DNA from 3 places in the Shewanella alkalitolerans genome. Region 3 is predicted to be linked to each of the others. Evidence: predicted binding sites of a transcription regulator. Region 3 holds the regulator's gene; each other region holds the start of a gene.
The links. The regulator MetJ, encoded in region 3, represses methionine synthesis genes. The targets are predictions, from matches to a motif close to TAGACGTCTAGACGTCTA.
Positions count from the first base shown of each region.

Region 1: a site for MetJ is predicted at 6,145-6,162, ahead of msrA (peptide-methionine (S)-S-oxide reductase MsrA). Genes of this name have one in related genera too.
Region 2: a site for MetJ is predicted at 6,254-6,271, ahead of metK (methionine adenosyltransferase). Genes of this name have one in related genera too.

Region 1 covers NZ_CP080422.1:2,191,177-2,198,280, forward strand. Annotated here, with positions in the region: gene earP (elongation factor P maturation arginine rhamnosyltransferase EarP) at 1-797, opposite strand, end outside; gene fldA (flavodoxin FldA) at 936-1,463, opposite strand; gene ybfE (LexA regulated protein) at 1,514-1,786, opposite strand; gene K0J45_RS09805 (DUF2788 domain-containing protein) at 1,798-2,019, opposite strand; gene K0J45_RS09810 (alpha/beta fold hydrolase) at 2,101-2,859, opposite strand; gene seqA (replication initiation negative regulator SeqA) at 3,160-3,690, shown strand; gene pgm (phosphoglucomutase (alpha-D-glucose-1,6-bisphosphate-dependent)) at 3,735-5,402, shown strand; gene msrA (peptide-methionine (S)-S-oxide reductase MsrA) at 5,562-6,041, opposite strand; gene astE (succinylglutamate desuccinylase) at 6,376-7,104, shown strand, end outside.
Region 2 covers NZ_CP080422.1:849,415-856,518, reverse strand. Annotated here, with positions in the region: gene fba (class II fructose-bisphosphate aldolase) at 140-1,204, opposite strand; gene K0J45_RS03850 (phosphoglycerate kinase) at 1,357-2,532, opposite strand; gene epd (erythrose-4-phosphate dehydrogenase) at 2,634-3,650, opposite strand; gene tkt (transketolase) at 3,784-5,778, opposite strand; gene metK (methionine adenosyltransferase) at 6,316-7,104, shown strand, end outside.
Region 3 covers NZ_CP080422.1:584,744-591,847, reverse strand. Annotated here, with positions in the region: gene K0J45_RS02655 (bifunctional aspartate kinase/homoserine dehydrogenase II) at 1-2,103, opposite strand, end outside; gene metB (cystathionine gamma-synthase) at 2,123-3,289, opposite strand; gene metJ (met regulon transcriptional regulator MetJ) at 3,514-3,828, shown strand; gene K0J45_RS02640 (sulfite exporter TauE/SafE family protein) at 3,907-4,647, shown strand; gene K0J45_RS02635 (conjugal transfer protein TraF) at 4,711-5,907, opposite strand; gene K0J45_RS02630 (c-type cytochrome) at 6,420-6,749, shown strand; gene K0J45_RS02625 (DUF3373 domain-containing protein) at 6,814-7,104, shown strand, end outside.

The DNA of each region.
Region 1 (7,104 bases), 1.6 Mb from region 3:
TGATCTGTCATCGGCAACAGATGAATGGTCAGCTTGCCATGGTGAAAACGACTTCCCGGCGTCAATGCCTGCTGCTGGTCGACGAAGGCTTCCAGGCTATTGAGACTGCGGCCGATAGGCACTAACAAATGCACTCGCCTTTCACCATCTTGCCAATGGCGGCATAGGGCCTCGAGACTTTCGGTTTCATAGCTAAACAGGCTGATGACGGTATCTCGCTCATCGATGCCGCTTAGGCCCAGTGTCTCAAAATAGCCTTGTCGCTCCTTGTTCTCCTGCCACGCTTGACGGCGCTCCAGCAGATCCACTTCGCAGATGAGGCCGCCAGTCTTTTCTGTAAAGCCAGGAAAATAAAACTGCTTCTTCAGGCCACTGCGCTGCAATGAGGGGAGGCCGTGGCAGCCCTCGACCCAATCTTCGGCGCTCAGATACTCAAGGTTTAGCCAGACGGGCACCTTGTCGCCGCCTTGATGTAGCTCGGCTATCTTATCGAGCACTTCGGGGGGCAGTTCACAGGCAAACGCCTCGATAAGCACCTCGCCCGGCAGATACTCTTGGCTCAGTGGCACGTCCCACCGTTTGATGCAGACGCCCTCGAAGTTTTGGTTAGTACATAAAGGGTCCAGCTTTGGCAAGATATGACCAAAGCTGGCTAAGTCGTCCACCCATAGGGTGACGGCCAATCCATATTCCTTCGCTAACTGTTTGGCCAGACGCCAGGTGACGCCGATATCGCCATAGTTATCGACGACGGCGCAGAAGATATCCCAGTGGTTGGCGTGTGTTTGACTCTGCATGGGGTTAGCTAGCTTGTTTCTCTGGTATCTCGGGTGAGTCGTTAACTTTGTTTGTCTCGCAAAGGTAAGGATGTCGTTTTATATCAGGGCTAAAAAAAAGCGGCTATTCGCCGCTTTTATGCTGATGTGGCCGGGAGATTAGTCTTCCAGCTCAGCCAGGCACATCTCTTCATAGATCTGTTTAACCCAGGCATCGACACGCTCTTCGGTAAGCTCTGGTTGACGATCTTCGTCGATACCCAGACCTACGAAATGTTTGTCGTCGGCCAGACCTTTTGAGGCTTCGAAGTCGTAGCCGTCGGTTGGCCAGTGACCGATAACCACGGCGCCGCGCGCTTCAACGATCTCGTTAACCATGCCCATGGCATCGAGGAAATACTCGGCGTAATCTTCCTGGTCGCCACATCCGAAGATAGCGACTAGCTTACCGTCGAAATCGATCTGTTCTAATTCAGGGAAGAAATCGTCCCAATCGCATTGGGCTTCACCGTAATACCAGGTCGGGATACCGAATAGCAGCAGATCATATTCTGCAATCTGTTCTTTGGTACTCTTAGCGATATCCTTAACGTCGACCATCTTCTTACCCAGTTTCTTCTGGATCATCTTGGCGACGGCTTCGGTATTACCTGTATCACTGCCGAAAAAAAGACCTACAGTTGCCATTGTCTTTCCTTTATCTAGTTCACTGACGTTTGTTTCAATACCACTTAAGATCAGCTTCTGACCTGCTTAAGCAGTATCGATTCGATTAATTGGCTGCGGCTGATGTTACTGGCCAAAGCCTTTTCATTCAAGGCGTCGTATAAATCTTGTGACACCTTTAACTCTATTCGTTTTAATCCTGCGGCTCTGTCGCGCTGGATCTGATTTCGCTTATTGACCTTTAGTTGTTGCTCCCGGGGAAGGGGATTGCTGCGAGGGCGTCCTCGGCGTTTCTCCGTTGCAAACAGGTCTATCGTTGTTCTGTCTGAAGATTCTTTTGCCATCGAATGTTCATTTAACCTATGCCAGAGCTCTCCCAGGAGAGTTGGATCAAGCCCTTAGCTATAAACCCGGCACAGCCGAGAAATAATACTAACCAAACAATATAGCGGCCAAATTTAGGGACATTTCCCTGTTTGAGCACGTCATGTATTGCCATACCAATAAAGAAAAATATCGCCGCAAAAAACAGGTTTAAGCCAACTGCCTCTATCTGTTCCATATACTGAGATAACATGCTGCGTTCCCTCAGGCTAAAAAAAGAGGCGCGAATATACCATAGTTAAGTGATATCTGCTACACGCTTTACAGACAAGATTCAGTCATTTTCTGCGATAAACTCGGCGACGATGCGATTGAAAATAGCCGGTTTTTGTGCGTGTAACCAATGACCTGTGCCGGCCAGTGACTTGGCCTGGATCTTAGGGAACTGAGACAGGAATGCCTGACGGTGCGCCGCGGTGACATAATCTGAATCGGCGCCGCGAATGCAGAGGCTAGGGCCTGTGTAGGTTTTATCTGCCAGCGGCCAACCGATCAGGTGCTCATAGCTGGATTTCAGTCCGGCCAGGTTCATCTTCCAGGCAAAGCCTTGCTCATCCTTGGTGAGGTTTTTCAAAAGAAACAGCGCCGTACCTTCATCAATGCCGGCACCGAGCAGCTGCTTTTGCGCATCTGCGCGGTTAGCCAGCGCGCTAAGGTCCAGGTTGCTTAGGCCTGCAAACACGGTCTGATGCCTGGGCTGATAGGCGACGGGCGCGATATCTGCCGCGACCAGACTCTTGACGCGATCGCCATAAAGCAGGGCCGTCGCCATGGCGATCTTGCCGCCCATAGAGTGGCCGACCAGGTGCGCCGATCCCAGCTCAAGCTCATCCATCAAACCAATTACGGCCTCGGCCAACATGGGATAATCCATGTTGGGCCAGTGTGGGCTGAGGCCATGGTTTGGCACGTCGATGCGGATCACCTGATGATCTTCGAGTGCATTGCCTAAGGTTTTTAGGTTATCCAGGTTGCCAAACAGGCCGTGGATAAGGATAACCGGGCTACCTTGTCCCGATTGGGTGTAATTCAAGCTGGTCATGGAAAGGCTGGTCTTGGAAAATTAAGCGTAGAAATCATTGCCCAAATTGTGCCTGTAAATCGCTGTAAAAGACAGCATTAAGCGCGATCGCGCCATTCCCTGACGGGTTTTTGCGCACTTGAGGCGTAATTTATTGATCTTGTAACCAAGTTGTGGATTTTTAATGCGATCGCTCTTTATTCCTGTGGGAAAGATAGCATACACTTGAACGGATCTGGCATCAGTTGCTGCGGATCGCGTTCGCGATAACAATAACCTAATTACCTTTACCGTCTAAGGAAGATTCTAGTCATGAAATATATTGAGATTGATGAAGAGCTATATCGCCATATTGCCAGCAAGACAGAGCGCATAGGAGAGAGTGCTTCAGAGATCCTGCGACGATTACTCGGCCTAGACGTAGAGACGGTTGCCATGGAGCAGCCCAAGCAGATCAGCCAGCCAGGCCTGGATAAAGAGGTGGCGCAATCTCACCAGGCTGCGAGTATCGACCCTGAGACCTTGATCGACAAGGGGGCACTGGCCCAGCAAAAAGGCGCCGTTGGCCGTTTCCTGTTTACCTTAGAGGCTATCTATAAGGCGACGCCTAATCAGTTTGACCAGGTGCTGCAGATCCAGGGGCGCGATCGTCTCTATTTTGCGACCTCTAAAGAGTCACTACTCAAGGCCAGCAAGTCGGCCAACCCGAAAGAGATTGGTAACAGTGGCTTCTGGGTCACCACCAACAACAACACGGCGAAGAAGCGCACCATCCTAAGCGAAGTATTAGGTCAGTTCGGCGTGCAAGAAAAACAGATTGAATCCATTATCGGTCATATTTAAGTGAGATACTGAGGCTCAATCTACCCGACACTTAGGAGTACATTTTGACGCTACACGAGCGAGCCGGTAAACCGGCACAACAAAGGGACTTGGTTAATATTCCTAAACTGATGAGCCACTACTATCGGCTCTCACCGGATGTGACCAATGATGCGCAGAAGGTCACATTCGGCACCTCGGGCCACAGAGGCTGTGCCTTTAATAAGAGTTTCAACGAGAAGCACATCTTGGCGATTGTGCAGGCGGTGGTGGATCACCGCATCGAGGCTGGTATCAAGGGTCCGATGATCGTCGGTATCGACACCCATGCACTGTCTCAGGCCGCTTACGTCACTGCCCTCGAGGTATTGACCGCCAATGGCGTGCAGGTGATTGTCGCCAAGAACGATGAGTATACCCCGACCCCAGTGGTGTCCCATGCCATCATAGCGGCGAACAGAGTGCAGGGGGCAGGGCTTACCTATGGGCTTACCGACGGCCTTATCATCACGCCATCTCACAATCCGCCTCAAGACGGTGGCATCAAATACAATCCTCCCCATGGCGGACCCGCCGAAGGCGGCATCACGGCCTGGGTCGAGCAGCGTGCTAACGAGTATCTGGCCAAGCAGCTAGAAGGGGTTAAGCGCCTGACCTATTCAGTAGCGGTTACGACCAGTCTTATTCAAGAGTGCGACCTGATGGCGGCTTATGTCGAGGATCTCGAGCAGGTGATCGACATGCAGGCCATTAAGCAGGCCGGTATTCGTATCGGCGTCGACCCCCTCGGCGGCTCAGGAATTCACTATTGGGCCAAGATTGCCGAGCGCTATGGACTGGATATTACCCTGGTGAACGATCGCATCGATCCCGCCTTTGGTTTTATGCCCCTGGATAAGGATGGCAAGATCCGTATGGACTGCTCATCGCCCTATGCCATGGCGGGTCTGCTGGCTCATCAGGATGCCTTCGATATCTGCGTCGGTAACGATCCCGATTACGACAGACACGGTATCGTCTGCCCAGGCAGCGGTCTGATGAATCCTAACCATTATCTGGCGGTGGCTATCGAGTATCTCTTGTCCCATCGCCCGCAGTGGTCGGCCGATCTTAAGATAGGTAAGACCCTGGTCTCCAGCGCCATGATAGACAAGGTGTGCCGTGAGCAGTCGCGCAGCCTCTGTGAGGTGCCGGTTGGCTTTAAATGGTTTGTCGATGGCCTGGCCGATGCCAGCTTCGCCTTCGGCGGCGAAGAGAGTGCCGGCGCCGCCTTCCTACGCCGTGACGGCGGCAGTTGGTGTACCGATAAAGATGGTTTCATCCTGGCGCTGCTGGCGGCAGAGATTCTGGCGGTAACAGGTAAGACGCCTGCTAAGCTTTATGCCGAAATGGTCGAGCGTCACGGCGAGAGCTTCTACAAACGAATCGACTCCCCGGTTAACCCTAAGCGTAAGGCTAAGTTTAATCAGTTGGTGAGCGAGCCCCTGAATGTCAGCGATCTTGGCTGTGAAGCCATGGCGGGAGATGCCATCCTTGAGGTGCTGACCCATGCCCCGGGCAATGGCGCGGCTATCGGCGGCATCAAGGTGGTTACCGAAAAAGCCTGGTTCGCCGCGCGCCCATCGGGCACAGAGGCGTTGTTTAAGCTCTATGGCGAAAGCTTTGTCAGCGAGGCGCATCTCGAGAGGGTGCTGGAGCAGGCCCAGCAGATGATAGAGCGGCTGTTGGCCTAATCGAAGTTTGGCCAAACTTGCTCTGGTCTAACTTGCTCTTGACTAAACCTTGGTCGGTTACTCCATAGCAGCTTAATACTTAGACAAAATAAAAAAGCCAGTGAATCACTGGCTTTTTTTGTGGGCGCAACTTGCATCGGCTGCATGTAAAACTCGGTGCTAGTAGGTGAGGTGACAGCTAGGCAAGTTGTTCTTTTCCAGATAGTTCTGATGATACTCCTCCGCCTTATGGAAGGTGAGTACTGGGACTATCTCAGTCACTATGGGTCTTAGCCCCCATTTACCGCTGCGGGCGAGAGCTAACTTTGAAGCTTCGGCCTGTTCCTTCTGCGTTTTGTCGTGGAAGAAGATGGCGCTGCGATACTGGCTACCGATATCGCCGCCCTGCATATTGAGCATGGTGGGATTATGGTTACTCCAGAACACGGCCAGCAGATCGTCGAAGCTCACCTTGGTCTCGTCAAACTCGACCTGTACCACCTCGGCGTGCCCGGTTGTGCCCGTCTTAACCTCTTTATAGGTGGTCGCCTTGTCGTCACCGCCCATATAGCCACAGGTGGCAGAGGTAACGCCGTCTATCTGCTTGAAAAAATACTCTACGCCCCAGAAACAGCCTGCGCCAAATGTTGCTAATGCCATGTACGACCTCTTCTCGATTAACGCTTATCTATCTTTTGTTCATCTAGATAACGAATTATCTAGTGTCTAAATTATCTAACGAATCGTCTAGCGCAGTTAATTTTATACGTTTAGATGGCTAGACGGCTTTATTCTGTATTATCTGATTAACGAATGCAACAGGGAAAATATGCGGCGATCGACTGGCCCGCGTGGTCGTCGACTCGCTTAAGTGTTACTATGCTGGCCAACTGATAATAATGCTAATAAATCCAAGGAGTCGCTATCTTTCAGGCCTACAAGGTGGGCGCTGTGGTAGTGATGCAGTAAGGAGTTTGCAGTGCAAGACACCCTGATGTTGTCGAAAGACTTTTTGCAATTGACACTAGACAATCCTGTCGGCCTCGAGGCGTTTGAATTTACCCTAGGGCAACACACACAGGTGTCGGTATGGGATACCGGCGTCATCCAATTTGAGCCGCTCGTTGCGCATGAAGCTAATCAAGAGAGCGAGCAAGATGGAAAGGAAGATGCGCTTAAGAGTATAGTGCTCTCGTCGGCGGTTCATGGTAACGAGACGGCGCCAATCGAGCTGTGTGATCAGCTTATTACCGCGCTGCTGTCTGAGACGCTGATCGCCCGTCATCGGGTGCTGTTTTTAATCGGTAACCCCCCAGCTATCATAAACGGTACCCGTTTCGTTGAAGAGAACCTCAATCGTCTCTTCAGCGGCGCCCATGCCAAGGGGGAGAGCAATGCCGAGCGGGTCCGTGCTAAGAAGCTGGAGCAGTATGTGGATCGCTTCTTCAACGCTGCTCCAGAAGGCGGCAGTCGTTATCACTACGACCTGCACACGGCAATTCGCGCCTCTAAGCATGAGAAGTTTGCCATCTACCCTTATCCCCATGGCGAGCCCTATAGCAGTGAGCAGATCATGTTCCTGGCCGCTTGTGGCATCAACACAGTGCTGTTCCACCACGAACCTACGACCACCTTTAGTTACTTCTCGGCCCACGGTTATCAGGCCCACGCCTTTACCATAGAGCTTGGCAAGGTGATGCCCATGGGGCAGAACGATATGACG
Region 2 (7,104 bases), 260 kb from region 3:
ATTGCGCTTGCCTTTCCAGCATTTTGAACTAACAGCTCAGCTAAGGGCGAGAGTTAGTCCTTACTCTTTGTGGCGTTTTTACCATAAAAAAAGCCCACCAAATTGGCGGGCCTTTTTCATATTGGGTCGTCAGACCGAATTAGTTCACCTGTGGATCTAACTCGCCAGACTGGTATGCCTTATACATGGCCTGCAGTGACTTAGGCTTGATCTTAGAACCCATGCCCGCCGCACCGAAGGCTTCGTAGCGAACGGTACAGATGTCTGCCATCGCATCCATAGAGGCTTTGAGGAATTTACGTGGGTCGAACTCGCTTGGGTTCTCCGCCAGGAACTTACGTACCGCACCGGTAGAGGCCAGACGCAGGTCGGTGTCGATGTTAACCTTACGCACGCCGTGCTTGATACCTTCGACGATCTCTTCCAGTGGCACACCATAAGTTTCAGGGATGGCGCCGCCATACTGGTTGATCACTTCCAGCCACTCTTGTGGTACAGAAGAAGAACCGTGCATGACCAGGTGGGTGTTAGGAATACGTGCGTGGATCTCCTTGATACGGTCGATACGCAGCACGTCGCCGGTAGGCTTACGGCTAAACTTGTAGGCACCATGGCTGGTACCGATAGCGATGGCCAGGGCATCTACGTGAGTGTCGGCTACGAAACGCGCCGCTTCTTCCGGCGTGGTCAGCAGCTGATCTTCGCTCAGGATACCTTCGGCGCCAACACCATCTTCTTCACCGGCTTGGCCAGTTTCCAGGCTACCCAGACAGCCGATCTCACCCTCTACCGACACACCACAGGCGTGGGCGAAGGCTACCGTCTTACGGGTCACGTCGACGTTGTACTCGTATGAAGCAGGTGTCTTACCGTCTGACATCAGTGAGCCGTCCATCATGACTGAAGACATACCCAGCTGGATAGAACGCTGACACACGTCAGGGTGAGTACCGTGATCCTGGTGGATACACACAGGGATATCTGGGTACTGCTCGAGCGCCGCCGCCATCAGATACTTAAGGAACTGAGGACGAGCATACTTACGCGCACCGGCTGACGCCTGAACGATAACCGGGCTGTCTGTAGCTTCTGCCGCCTGCATGATGGCGCGCATCTGCTCCAGGTTGTTAACGTTGAACGCGGGAACGCCGTATCCGTGCTCTGCGGCATGGTCTAGCAGTTGACGTAGGGAAATTAAGGCCATTTTTAACTCCAATAATAGGGTGGTAATCGGGCTGGGCCCGTTTAGCCACCTAGGTCACTATCGTTTGGACAGATTTTGATACCGACAACCGGGGCGCGAACTCCTTGCGACCCGACTATCGGCGGTTTCTTATAATACTAATTATTTTTTACTTATTCGCCGCGGCTTTCCAGCATAGCCACAGCAGGCAGTTCCTTACCTTCCAGGAACTCCAGGAAGGCGCCACCACCGGTAGAGATGTAAGAGACCTTATCGGCGATGTCGTACTTGTCGACCGCCGCCAGGGTGTCACCACCGCCCGCGATAGAGAAGGCAGAAGAGTCGGCGATCGCCTGAGCGATACGCTTGGTGCCTTCACCGAACTGGTCGAACTCGAACACACCTACCGGGCCGTTCCAGACTATGGTGCCGGCGTTCTTGAGGATCTCGGCCAGGGCCTCGGCGCTATCAGGGCCGATGTCGAAGATCATATCTTCATCCGCCACCTGATCGACCGCCTTGAGGGTCGCGCTCGCCGTTGGGCTGAACTCGCTCGCCACGACGACGTCGGTCGGTACAGGGATGTCGCCGCCACGGCTCTGGGCATTGGCTACCAATCGCTTGGCTTCATCGATTAGGTCCGCTTCATAGAGCGACTTACCTACGTTATGACCGGCTGCGGCGATGAAGGTGTTGGCGATACCGCCACCCACGACGAGCTGATCGACAATACCAGAGAGGCTCTCGAGTACAGTCAGCTTGGTCGACACCTTAGAACCGCCTACGATGGCCACCAGCGGACGCGCCGGATTGTCCATCGCCTTACCCAGGGCTTCCAGCTCACCGGCTAAAAGTGGACCGGCACAGGCCACAGGGGCGTACAGGCCAACACCGTGAGTCGATGCCTGGGCGCGGTGTGCGGTGCCGAAGGCGTCCATCACATACACGTCACACAGGGCAGCCAGTTTCTTGGCCAGCGCCTCGTCGTTCTTCTTCTCGCCCACGTTGAAGCGCACGTTCTCGAACACCACGACTTCACCGACATTGGCTTCTACGCCGTCCAGGTAGTCTTTAGCCAGGCGTACCGGGCAATCCAACGCCTTCTCCAGGTAATCCACAACAGGCTGCATAGAGAACTCGCTGTTGTACTCGCCTTCGGTCGGACGACCCAGGTGAGACATCACCATCACGGCCGCGCCTTTCTCCAGCGCCAGCTTGATGGTTGGCAGAGAGGCACGCAGACGCGCATCGCTGGTGACCACACCATTGCTGACCGGGACATTGAGGTCTTCACGGATAAGCACGCGCTTGCCCTGAAGATCTAACGCTGACATATTGATAATCGCCATTTCACGTTTCCTTAAGTTTAAAGTTAAAAATAAAAGTTAAAGCAAAACTGGGCTACCCACCGCCGGGACGCTTCACCGGCCATAGGTTAAAATCTTTAAAATCAGGCTCTAACGGCCTTTATCATCTCTAAACTGGTGTCCAACATACGGTTGGCAAAGCCCCACTCGTTGTCACACCACAACAGCAACTTCACCAGATGGCCGTCGCTCACCCGGGTCTGGGTGCCATCGACGATACTGGATCTGGGATCATGATTAAAATCGCACGATACCAATGGCGCATTAGTATAGCCCACAACCCCTTGGTATGAGCCATTTGCCGCCTGAGATAATACCTGGTTCACTGTATCGATATCGACACGTTTATCTAAGGTGACCGATAAGTCAATTGCAGTCACATTAATTGTCGGCACGCGCACAGATATCGCCTCGAACTTATCCTTCATCTCGGGCAAGATCCGCTCGATCCCTCTGGCCAGCTTGGTATCTACCGGAATGATCGACTGCCCCGCGGCACGGGTGCGTCTAAGGTCGTCATGATAGGCATCGATCACCTGCTGATCGTTCATCGCCGAGTGGATGGTGGTGATGGCGCCGCTGCGCACCTTAAAGGCGCGGTCCAGCACCTGGATAATGGGCACTAGGCAGTTGGTGGTGCAGGAGGCGTTAGAGACCACCTTATGTTCGGCCTTAAGATCTTGATGATTCACGCCGTAGACGATTGTGGCGTCTACGTCGCCGGATGAGGGATGGCTGATCAGAACCTGTTTGGCGCCCGCCCTGATATGGGCCTCACAGGCCTGGCGGTCGATGAGGGCGCCCGTGGCCTCGAACACGATATCGATATCCAGGGATTGCCAGGGGAGCTTCTCGGCATCGGCCTCATGGAGCAATTGGATACGGTCATCCCCTATGGTCATCACATTGGCGTCGAGTGACGCGGGAGACTGAAAACGACCATGGGTAGTATCGTATTGGGTCAGATGAAGCATGGCTTCGGGGTTGGCGAGTTCATTAATGGCGACAATCTGGATCTGATCCCGCTTGCCTGACTCATAGAGAGCACGAAGAATCGAGCGACCGATACGGCCATAACCATTAATAGCAACTTTAATCATTAAGTGCTTCTACTCCTAACACCGTCCTGAGATAGGCTTTCTTGATGCGACAACGGCCTATCGTTATCGATAAGCCGAGTCATCATGGCATAGAGCAACTGCTTGCCCTATGCCCTTTTGCAGGCGCTAGGCCTTAGAGAATAGCGCTTGCCTTGGCAACCACATTCTCAACGGTGAAGCCGAAGTGCTTCATCAGCGCGCCGCCTGGAGCAGACTCACCGAAGGTGGTCATGCCAACGATGGCGCCGTCGAAACCGACATACTTGTGCCAGTAATCGACGTGAGCCGCTTCGATGGCCACACGCTTAGTGACTGACTTAGGCAGTACAGACTCTTTGTAGTCAGCGTCTTGCGCGTCAAACACGTCGGTAGATGGCATAGAGACCACGCGTACCGCCTTACCTTGCTCGGTCAGCGCCTTAGCCGAATCCAGTGCCAGCTGCACCTCACTACCGGTTGCGATCAGGATTAGATCTGGCGTGCCGGCGCAATCTTGCAACACATAAGCACCTTTGGCGATGTTAGCCAGTTGCTCTTCGCTGCGTGGCTGTGCAGGCAGACCCTGACGGCTGAATACCAGTGAAGTCGGCGCGTTACGACGCTCGATAGCCATCTTCCAAGCTACGGCAGTTTCCGCCGCATCACATGGACGCCATACCATCATGTTTGGTGTCATGCGCAGGTTAGCCAGCTGCTCAACCGGTTGGTGAGTCGGGCCATCTTCACCCTGACCGATAGAGTCGTGGGTGTAAACGAAGATGTTTTGAATGCCCATCAGCGCAGACATACGTACCGCGTTACGCGCATATTCCATAAACATCATGAAGGTCGCGCCATAGTTGATGAAACCACCGTGCAGCGACACACCGTTCATGATGCCGCTCATACCGAACTCACGCACACCGTAGTAGATGTAGTTACCGGCTGGATCTTCCTGGATGCCCTTAGAACCAGACCATAGGGTCAGGTTAGAACCGGCCAGGTCAGCCGAGCCGCCGAGCAGTTCAGGCAGGATAGCACCGAAGGCCGCGATAGCGTTTTGTGATGCCTTACGGCTGGCGATGTTCTCGCCCTTCTCTTGACACTCTTTGATGAAGGTCTGTGCCTTCTCTTCGAAATCGGCTGGCAGTTCGCCAGTGATCACGCGGCGCTTATATTCAGCAGCCAGTTCTGGGTAAGCGGCTTCATAGGCAGCAAGCTTCTCGTTCCAGCTAGATTCGTTGGCCGCGCCCACTTCTTTAGCATCCCAACCCGCGTAAACGTCTGCAGGGATCTCAAATGGACCGTGTTCCCAACCCAGGAATTCACGAGCCGCCGCAATTTCAGCATCGCCCAGTGGTGCGCCGTGACAGTCGTGGCTGCCAGACTTGTTTGGTGAACCGAAACCGATAATGGTCTTGCAGCAGATCATAGTTGGCTTATCGGTAACTGACTTGGCTTCTTCGATTGCTTTGCGGATAGCATCGCTGTCGTGGCCATCGACACCGGCAATCACATGCCAGCCGTAAGATTCGAAACGCTTGGCGGTATCGTCGGTGAACCAGCCTTCGACGTGACCGTCGATAGAGATGCCGTTGTCATCCCAGAAAGCAATCAGCTTGCCAAGACCTAAGGTACCCGCCAATGAACAGGCCTCGTGAGAGATACCTTCCATCAGACAGCCGTCACCCAGGAAGCAGTAGGTGTAGTGGTCAACGATATCATGGCCAGGACGGTTAAATTGTGCCGCCAGAGTCTTCTCGGCAATCGCCATACCTACGGCGTTGCTGATACCCGCGCCCAGTGGACCTGTAGTGGTTTCAACACCTGGGGTGTAACCATATTCAGGGTGACCCGGCGTCTTAGAGTGCAGCTGACGGAAGTTCTTCAGCTCATCCATCGGCAGTGCATAACCCGTCAGGTGAAGCAGAGAGTAAATCAGCATAGAGCCGTGGCCGTTTGAAAGGATGAAACGGTCGCGGTCGACCCACTCTGGGTTGTTCGGGTTGTGCTTCAGGAAATCATTCCACAACACTTCGGCGATATCGGCCATTCCCAATGGCGCACCTGGGTGACCAGAGTTGGCTTTCTGAACGGCATCCATACTTAACACACGGATAGCGTTTGCGAGTTCTTTACGAGATGACATGCTCTCTCCTGCTGATTTGAATGTTGGGGATTTTGCGGGCCGATTTTGCGGGCAACAATGGGGGCATATTTTCCCCTACTCGTGGATGGGACGCAAATAAAATTCGCCCTTTAGCTTAGATTAAATCCATCTAGACGCGAAAAAGTGCACCTCAGTGACACTCAAGATGACCCCAGGCAAAACCTCGCCTGGCCGCTAATACCTCGAGCCCAGACCTCGAGCCCAGACCTCGCCCGAATTTGCGAGCATAAGAGTGAGCAGGCAGACCCGACTCGCCGCGATCTTCATCTAACTGGCCGGAGCGATCCTTTGGCAATAAAAAATCGCGGCCTTATAACAACAATAAAAATTCAACATTAACAATATTTTAAGTTGCACTTTTATTTAAACTCATCCGAAGCATTAGAATATTTACCCGGTTTTACTCCACAATTTTCATCGAAAAGGGTGTCATCCGATCTGATTTCCACTAAAATGGCCGTCTAGATGTAGATACTTCTACACATTCAAATTGTTTAAAGACGAGATTTTTCCATTATGGCAAAGCACTTGTTTACCTCTGAGTCGGTCTCAGAAGGTCATCCAGATAAAATCGCCGATCAAATTTCTGATGCGGTACTCGACGCGATCTTAGAGCAAGATCCTAAGGCACGTGTGGCGTGTGAAACATACGTCAAAACCGGCATGGTGATGGTAGGTGGTGAGGTGACCACTTCTGCATGGGTCGATATTGAAGAGCTAACCCGTAAGACGGTTCGCGAGATCGGCTACACCCACTCAGACATGGGCTTCGATGCCGACTCTTGTGCGGTACTCAACGCCATTGGTAAGCAGTCTCCAGACATCAACCAGGGTGTCGATCGCGCCGATCCTAAAGAGCAAGGCGCCGGCGACCAGGGCCTGATGTTCGGTTACGCCAGCAACGAAACTGACGTCCTCATGCCAGCCCCTATCACCTATGCTCACGCATTGGTGAAGCGTCAGTCTGAAGTGCGTAAAGACAACACCTTGCCTTGGTTACGTCCAGATGCCAAGAGCCAGGTGACCTTCGCCTACGAAGACAACAAGATCGTCGGCATCGACGCCGTGGTTCTCTCTACCCAGCACTGCGATAGCGTCAGCCAGTCTGATCTGATCGAAGGTGTGATGGAAACCATCATCAAGCCTGTGCTACCGGCACAGTGGTTGAACAAGGAGACCAAGTTCTTCATCAACCCAACCGGCCGTTTCGTTATCGGTGGCCCTATGGGTGACTGTGGTCTGACGGGTCGTAAGATTATCGTCGACACCTACGGCGGCATGGCTCGTCACGGCGGCGGCGCATTC
Region 3 (7,104 bases):
GCCATCGAGCTCCGCCATACGCTTGATGAAATCATCCAGCGGGATCTCGGCCAGCTTAGTCGGCACCAGAGACTCCAGCTCGATATCGTCCAGCTCTATGTCGTAACCTATCTCACGGGCCAAGATCAGCAACTTGCGCTGCATGTCCCGGCCGGAGAGGTCGTCGCGGGGATCCGGCTCGGTAATACCCAGCCCCTTAGCCTCCAGCACCAGCTCGGAGAAGGGCTTCTTGGCATCATAGTGCTCGAACAACCAGCACAGGGTGCCGGAGAAGATGCCGCCGACCGCCTCTATGCTGTCACCGCTGTTATGCAGATCGTTCAGCGCATGTTGCACCGGCAGGCCCGCACCACAGCTGGCGTTATAACGCCAGAACAGACGACGATTGCCCAGCTGCTGTTTCAGCTCTTGATAGAAGGCCAGCGGCCCAGAACCCGCCAGCTTGTTGGCGCTGACGATATGAATGCCGCGGGCAAAAAACTCTGGATATTGCAGGGTGAGATCGGCGCTGGCGCTGATGTCCAGGGCGATCAACTCATCGCAATTTAACGCCTGTAACTGCTCGAACAGATGGGTGTACTGCCAGCCGGTACCGCGCTCCTCGAAGGCCTGCTGCCAGCTGCTTAAGTCAATATCTGTCTCGCTCAGCAGCGCCTTCTTGGAACTCAAGAGTCCCACCAACTCGACGCTGACCTCAAGCTCCTTATTGAGCACGGGGCGGGCACGCTTGAAGAGATCGATCCAGGCTTCGCCTATGTTGCCTATGCCCAGCAGCAGGACACCGATACGCTTGCGCGGACCGGCGCAGCGTCTGTGCACCTTCTGGGTCAACAGGTTTACCTGCGCCTTAGGCACCAGAGTCACCAGACTCAAGCCATCGTTACACAGAGGATGGGCCTCACGGCTCAACAGACGCGAGAAGCCGCGGCGGTAGAGGCTGGCATCGGCGCTTACCAGGGCCACCAGGCCGAGATCGTCACGCAGCTGTAACTCATCGATTCCCAGCTCGCTGCGCCTGGCCTCGAAGATGGCCTGTGCCTGCTTCTGATTCTCATGGGTAAAGGCCAGCTCGGCACGGCCATGAGCCAGCGACCAGTAGGCCAGCGGCGTCAGGCCAGCCTGGGCAAAACAGGCCAGCAGCTGCGGCAACTCGACCCCTATGGTCAGGCTAAACAGACTGACGCTGGAGAGGCTGGTCACCACAGGGGCACTGGCCGACGAGCTCTTAGGGGCGATCAGGGTAAAATCTGTATGGGGTGCGTAGCTTGAACGCACCGCCAGGCTAACTTCGGTATCGAACAAGGGCTGCAGAGTGCGGTTATGCAGCACCGGAGAGCCAAGGTGCGCCAGGCGATTCGCCTCGGTGAGCGACATACTCTTAAGCAACTTGGCATCGTTAATTCGGTTAGGATCGGCGTTAAATACGCCTTCCACATCCGTCCAGATGGTGACGCGTTCGATATCCGCCAGGCTAGCCAGCAAGGTGGCGCTAAAATCTGAGCCGTTACGGCCCAGCAGCAGGGTGTCGCCCTGCTCGTTGGCGCAGATAAAACCGGTGATCACCAGACGCTCCTGGGGATGGGCCTCGAGCAGCGCCTGCACCTTCTGGCGTGACTCGCCCAGGCGGATCTGCGGTACGGCGCCTTCATCGGCGACCAGTAGAGTTCGGGCATCGACATCGGTCGCCGCCACGCCAGACTCGCGCAGCAGCGCCGCCAGTAGACGGGAAGACCAGCGCTCGCCGAAACTCACCACCTGATTACGTTGATAGTCGTTGAGCTCATCAAGCGACAACAGGCTGGTCAGCTGCGACTTGTCGGTGGCCAGTCGCTCTCTCAGGCTGCGCGCCTGCTCGTTGGAGAGCAGCTGCTCGATCAGGTTCTGCTGGTAACTCACCAGCACCTGTAACTCTTCCTGCCACAGCTGATCTGTGTCGCACAGCTCCAGTAGGCGATATAGGAAATTGGTACTCTTGCCCGCGGCCGACACCACGATAAGATCATCGCTGTGGCCATGGGTCAGTAAAATGTGGGCGACGCGGCGGTAACAATCTGCATCCGCTAAACTAGAACCACCAAACTTATGCAAATGACATCGTGTCATTATCTGCTCCTCAAACCCTTTAACTACTTACCGCGATAGCCGCTTCTAAACCCGCAAGAATATCTGCCACCAGATCCTCGCCATCTTCTATGCCCACTGACAAACGGATCAGGGTATCTTTCACGCCCGCCTCACGGCGCACCTCTGGGTCCATGGCTCTGTGGGTCATGGTCGCGGGGACCGCCACCAGACTCTCTACGCCTCCCAGACTCTCGGCTACCGAGAAGTATTGTAACGCATCTAAAAAGGCAACGAGTGCCGATTCGCCACCTTTTAGCTCAAAACTCAGCATAGCGCCGAAGCCCTTCTGCTGTCTGGCCGCAATTTCATGGCCAGGATGCTCGGCAAGCCCCGGATAATACACTTTTTCCACCGCCTTGTGGTCACAAAGCAGTGCCAATACCTTCTGAGCGTTGGCTTGGTGTTCACGAATGCGCACCGCCAGGGTTCTCAGCCCCCTTAGGGTCAGGTAGCTGTCGAAGGCCGACCCGGTCAGACCAAGGGTGTTCGACCACCAGTGCAACAACTCGCCCACCTCAGGGTCTTTGGCCACCACGGCGCCGCCCACCACATCGCTGTGGCCATTGATATATTTAGTGGTCGAGTGCACCACGATATCGGCCCCCAGCAACAGCGGCTGTTGTAACACAGGAGAGAGGAAGGTGTTGTCCACCACCACCTGAGCGCCCACCTTGTGACTCGCCTGGGCGATGGCCTCGATATCGACCACACGTAGCAGCGGGTTAGAGGGGGTCTCCAGCCACACCATCTTGGGTGACTGGCTCAGCGCCTGCTCAAGCGCACGCTCGTCGGTTTGATCCACCACCAAGAGTTTAAAGGCGCCCTTCTTGGCCAGGTTGGTGAAGAGGCGATAGCTGCCGCCATAGCAATCGTGAGGCACCACCAGCAGATCCTCTGGGCCCAGCAGGCTAGTCACCAGTGTGATGGCGGCCATACCGGTACAGGTCACCACACCGGTCGCCCCTTGTTCCAGTTCGGCAATCGCATCACCTAGAATGGAGCGGGTCGGATTACCTGAGCGGCTGTAATCGAATGCCCGCGGCTGTTGATGCCCTTCAAACGAGTAGTTTGTCGACAGATAGATAGGCGGCACCACGGCACCGTGCTGAGTGTCTGACTCTATGCCTCGTCGTACGGCGGCGGTGGCTAGTTTACGCGCTGTCATCTTCAACTCCTCAATATGGATCTGGGCAGGCACCTCGGACAAAAGAGATGTCTGGACGTCTAAATGTACCTAAGCCGGTAGTGAGCGTCAACAACTTTTGGACGTTTAGACGTCCAAACATTTAGAAATCTATTTGCATTTGCCAAAAATTCGAGGCAATAATTTGACTGTAATTTGTAAGGGTTTAAAATCTGCACCGAATTTTAGAATTTACAGGTGAGTCAATGACTGAGTGGAATGGCGATTATATCAGCCCCTATGCTGAACATGGTAAGAAGAATGAGCAGGTAAAGAAGATCACTGTCTCTATTCCTCTTAAGGTGCTTAAGGTGTTAACCGACGAGCGCACCCGGCGCCAGGTCAACAACTTGCGTCACGCCACTAACAGCGAGCTGCTGTGCGAGGCTTTCCTGCACGCCTACACCGGTCAACCACTCCCCCAAGACGATGACCTGTCTAAAGACAAGCCAGATAGCATCCCAGCCGAAGTCAAACGTCTGATGACCGAGATGGGCATAGAGTGGGAAGAGATGGAGTAATCCACTCACACACGAATCGATAGAGGGATCGCTAGGCGGTCCCTCTTTTAGTTTTCAACCTTAGCCTGGAACATTGCAGTGCCTGCACTTCCGCTCGATCCCCATATTCTGGCGCTAGCCTCGCTTATCGTCTTCGTCGGCGCCCTCACCCAGAGCCTGATCGGTTTCGGCATGGCGGTCGTCGCCGCGCCCCTGCTCTACCTTATCGAGCCGTCACTTGTGCCAGCGCCCGTGATCCTGATGGGCTTCTCTATCGCCCTGCTGACCCTGATCCGTGAGCGTGGCGCCCTGGAATTCAACGGCCTGCAATATGCCTTGCTGGGACGCATCCCCGGCGGACTGATTGGCGCCGGCCTACTCATGGTCGCCCCCCAGGACGTGCTCGGCATGACCATCGCCATTATCGTTGCCATCGCCGTACTGCTAAGCCTGATGCGGCTCAACCTGGTGGTCAACCGCCGCAGCCTGTTTATCGCTGGGGTGATCTCGGGGATCTTCGGCAACATCGCCGCCATCGGAGGACCGCCGCTGGCCATACTGCTCTCGGGTAAAGATGCCAAGCAGTTTCGCGCGGCTCTGTCGGCCTTCTTCATCTTCAGCTCCACTATCGCCATAGTGATCCTGGGGCTTACGGGGCTGCTGACCCTGCATCACTTCTACTGCTCGGCGCTGCTGCTCCCCTCTGTGCTGCTGGGTTACCTGATGGCCAATCGCCTGGTGGGACGCATAGACAAGAACAAGACCCGCATCATGACGCTGGTGCTCTGTAGCCTGAGCGCCATCTTGCTGGCCGCCAAGTCCTTAAGTGCCCTGCTCTAACACCTAGGCTCAAGAGAAGGCCGGCATCACAGCCGGCCTTTTCATTCTTAGAGAAACATACTCCTAGAAATGATAGGAAGTCTGAATCACCCCGCCCACGGCGTCATCTGTGCCCACCAGGCCGGTCAGGTCCAGATTAAAGGAGCGTCCTATGGTAAAGCCTGTGCCTAGGGTATAGAGGTTGCTGCTAGTATCTTTCATATCGTGGCGATAGCCGACACGCAGGGCCAGCCAATCGGTCGCCCTCATTTCACCGCCCAGGCGCCAATACTGGGTCTCGCCTATCTCATCGAAACGCTTATGACCATTGAGATCCACATCAGTCGTCAGGCTGAAGTTATCCCAATCATAGGCCACACCTAAGGTATAGAGGGCCTCGACACGGTAGGTAAATTTGCGCCCCATCGCCTCGACGGTGTCCAGCTTCTGGCTCACCAGGTTACGTCCCGACAGGCCTATGGTCATGCGTTCGAGTGGCTGAATGGCCACGCCGATATCCAGGTTTGCCACGGTATCGTCGTTGCGGTACTTGTTGTCGTCGAAATCATCGGCATCGAAGTTGTTGGCACTCACCACATAGTTATAGGTGTCGATACGCTGCAGCTTGGGAGAGATACCCACGGCGATCGGCATGTTGACGATCGACAGCGGGAAGCTGAGGGCCACACCAAGATCAGAGATGGCACCGGCCACCACGGCCCCCTGCGAATCCAGATCGGTAACCGCAGGCGGATTGTTAGGGTCGAGATTGGTCAGGGCGTCTATGTCGCTATCCTCGATCACCGCCACGCTCACCGCATCGATATAGGTCTTGTAAAAGATCGACATAGGCATGCGCTTGGTCGGTAGAACCACGGAAAAACCTAGCCCCACGCTGCCATAGGCATTTTCACCATCGAGGGACTTAAGATCTGCGACCAGCATATCGCGGTAATTGGTGATCCCAGTGACGTCGCTGGCATTGATGGCCGCCTCCAGACCGTCATAGGAGGCCTGCAGGGCGTCGAATTTGTCGGTCAGATTATCAATATTGGCAGCCTCGGCGCCCAGCACGGGCAACATCACGGCGCCGCCGGAATACTTGGGGGCATGAATGGCTAACAGAGCGGGGTTGATAAAGGCGGCACCTTCGCGGTTAGAGGCCGCGACCCCGGTTCCGCCCATGGCATCACTACGGGCCTCGTTGTAGAGGGAGGCGGCAGATGCCAGTGAGGCACTACCAGACAATAACACTGCGATGACCAAGCTAAGGTATTTCATCTCATTCACCCCGTTCATTATTTTTGTTCTCGCTCGGGAATCTACCCGAGTCGTCTTTAAAGATAGACTAAGACGACTAAAAAGTGCTCTCAAAACAGCTCGATCAGACACTTTTTTTTAAATCAATTTGTCGCCCCTTCCCATTGCCAGAGAAACCTGCCGATTCAGTTAACCGCCCTACCCGCCAAAACAGGCCCATTTGCAATACAAAAACAAGCAAAAATACCTATTTAGAGAGAGCTGAAATAATAAAGTGTGATCTAACTAGGTGGTTTCTCCCCGAGAGCAAGATCACAAGACAGCAAAACATTAAAAACAAAAACCATTAAATTTCATTGAATTACACCTTATCCATTAGATTTTTATCCATGATATTTTTATCAATTAGATTTTTTTCATGAAGGTGATCAACATCAAATTTACAACTACCCCCTTTTGGTAAATTTTCCAACAAGAAACAAGCATTTTGTTTCAGGTTAATAAATCGCTCAGAGTAGCGATTAAGGAAAATGATGATGAAAAACGTTGCCAAAATAGCTACATGCTTACTCCTCGCCTTCACCGTAGGCGGACAAGTCTACGCCGTCGACGGTGGTAACCCTAAGAAAGGGAAACACCTTTATAAAAAAGAGTGCAAAGCCTGCCACAGCAAGGGCGATGCCGCCGGTGAACTCACGCCCATGAGCAAGACCATGAGCCAGTGGGATCGCTTCTTCAAGCGCGACATGCACAGCGCCCAACCAGACGTATTTAAAAAGCTCTCCGACAAAGAACGCCTTGATATCCAGCAGTTCTTATACGACCACGCGGCCGACTCAGATCAGCCACAGACTTGCGGTTAACCACAGCTTTCGAAATCGAAGCGCTCATTCACCGCTCCCGATGAGCGCCTAAGGAGAGATTCACATGCGTACTCTACTGTCTATATTGATCGCTAACGCCCTGGCTATGTCAGGCTCAGTCTATGCCGCCGATAGCGATGCGCAAAAAATAGCCGAACTTAAACAACAACTTGCCGATCTCACCGAAGAGATTGACATTATCAACAGCCGCGTCGATAAGAACGAGCGCCACACCGCTCTCGACCGATTAGAGATCACTGGCGATTTCCGTACCAAGGCCCATTCATTGCATTACCAAAATGTCACCTGGAACCCTGCAATCAAGGTGGACTTCAACGATTTTGGTGCTAAAGCC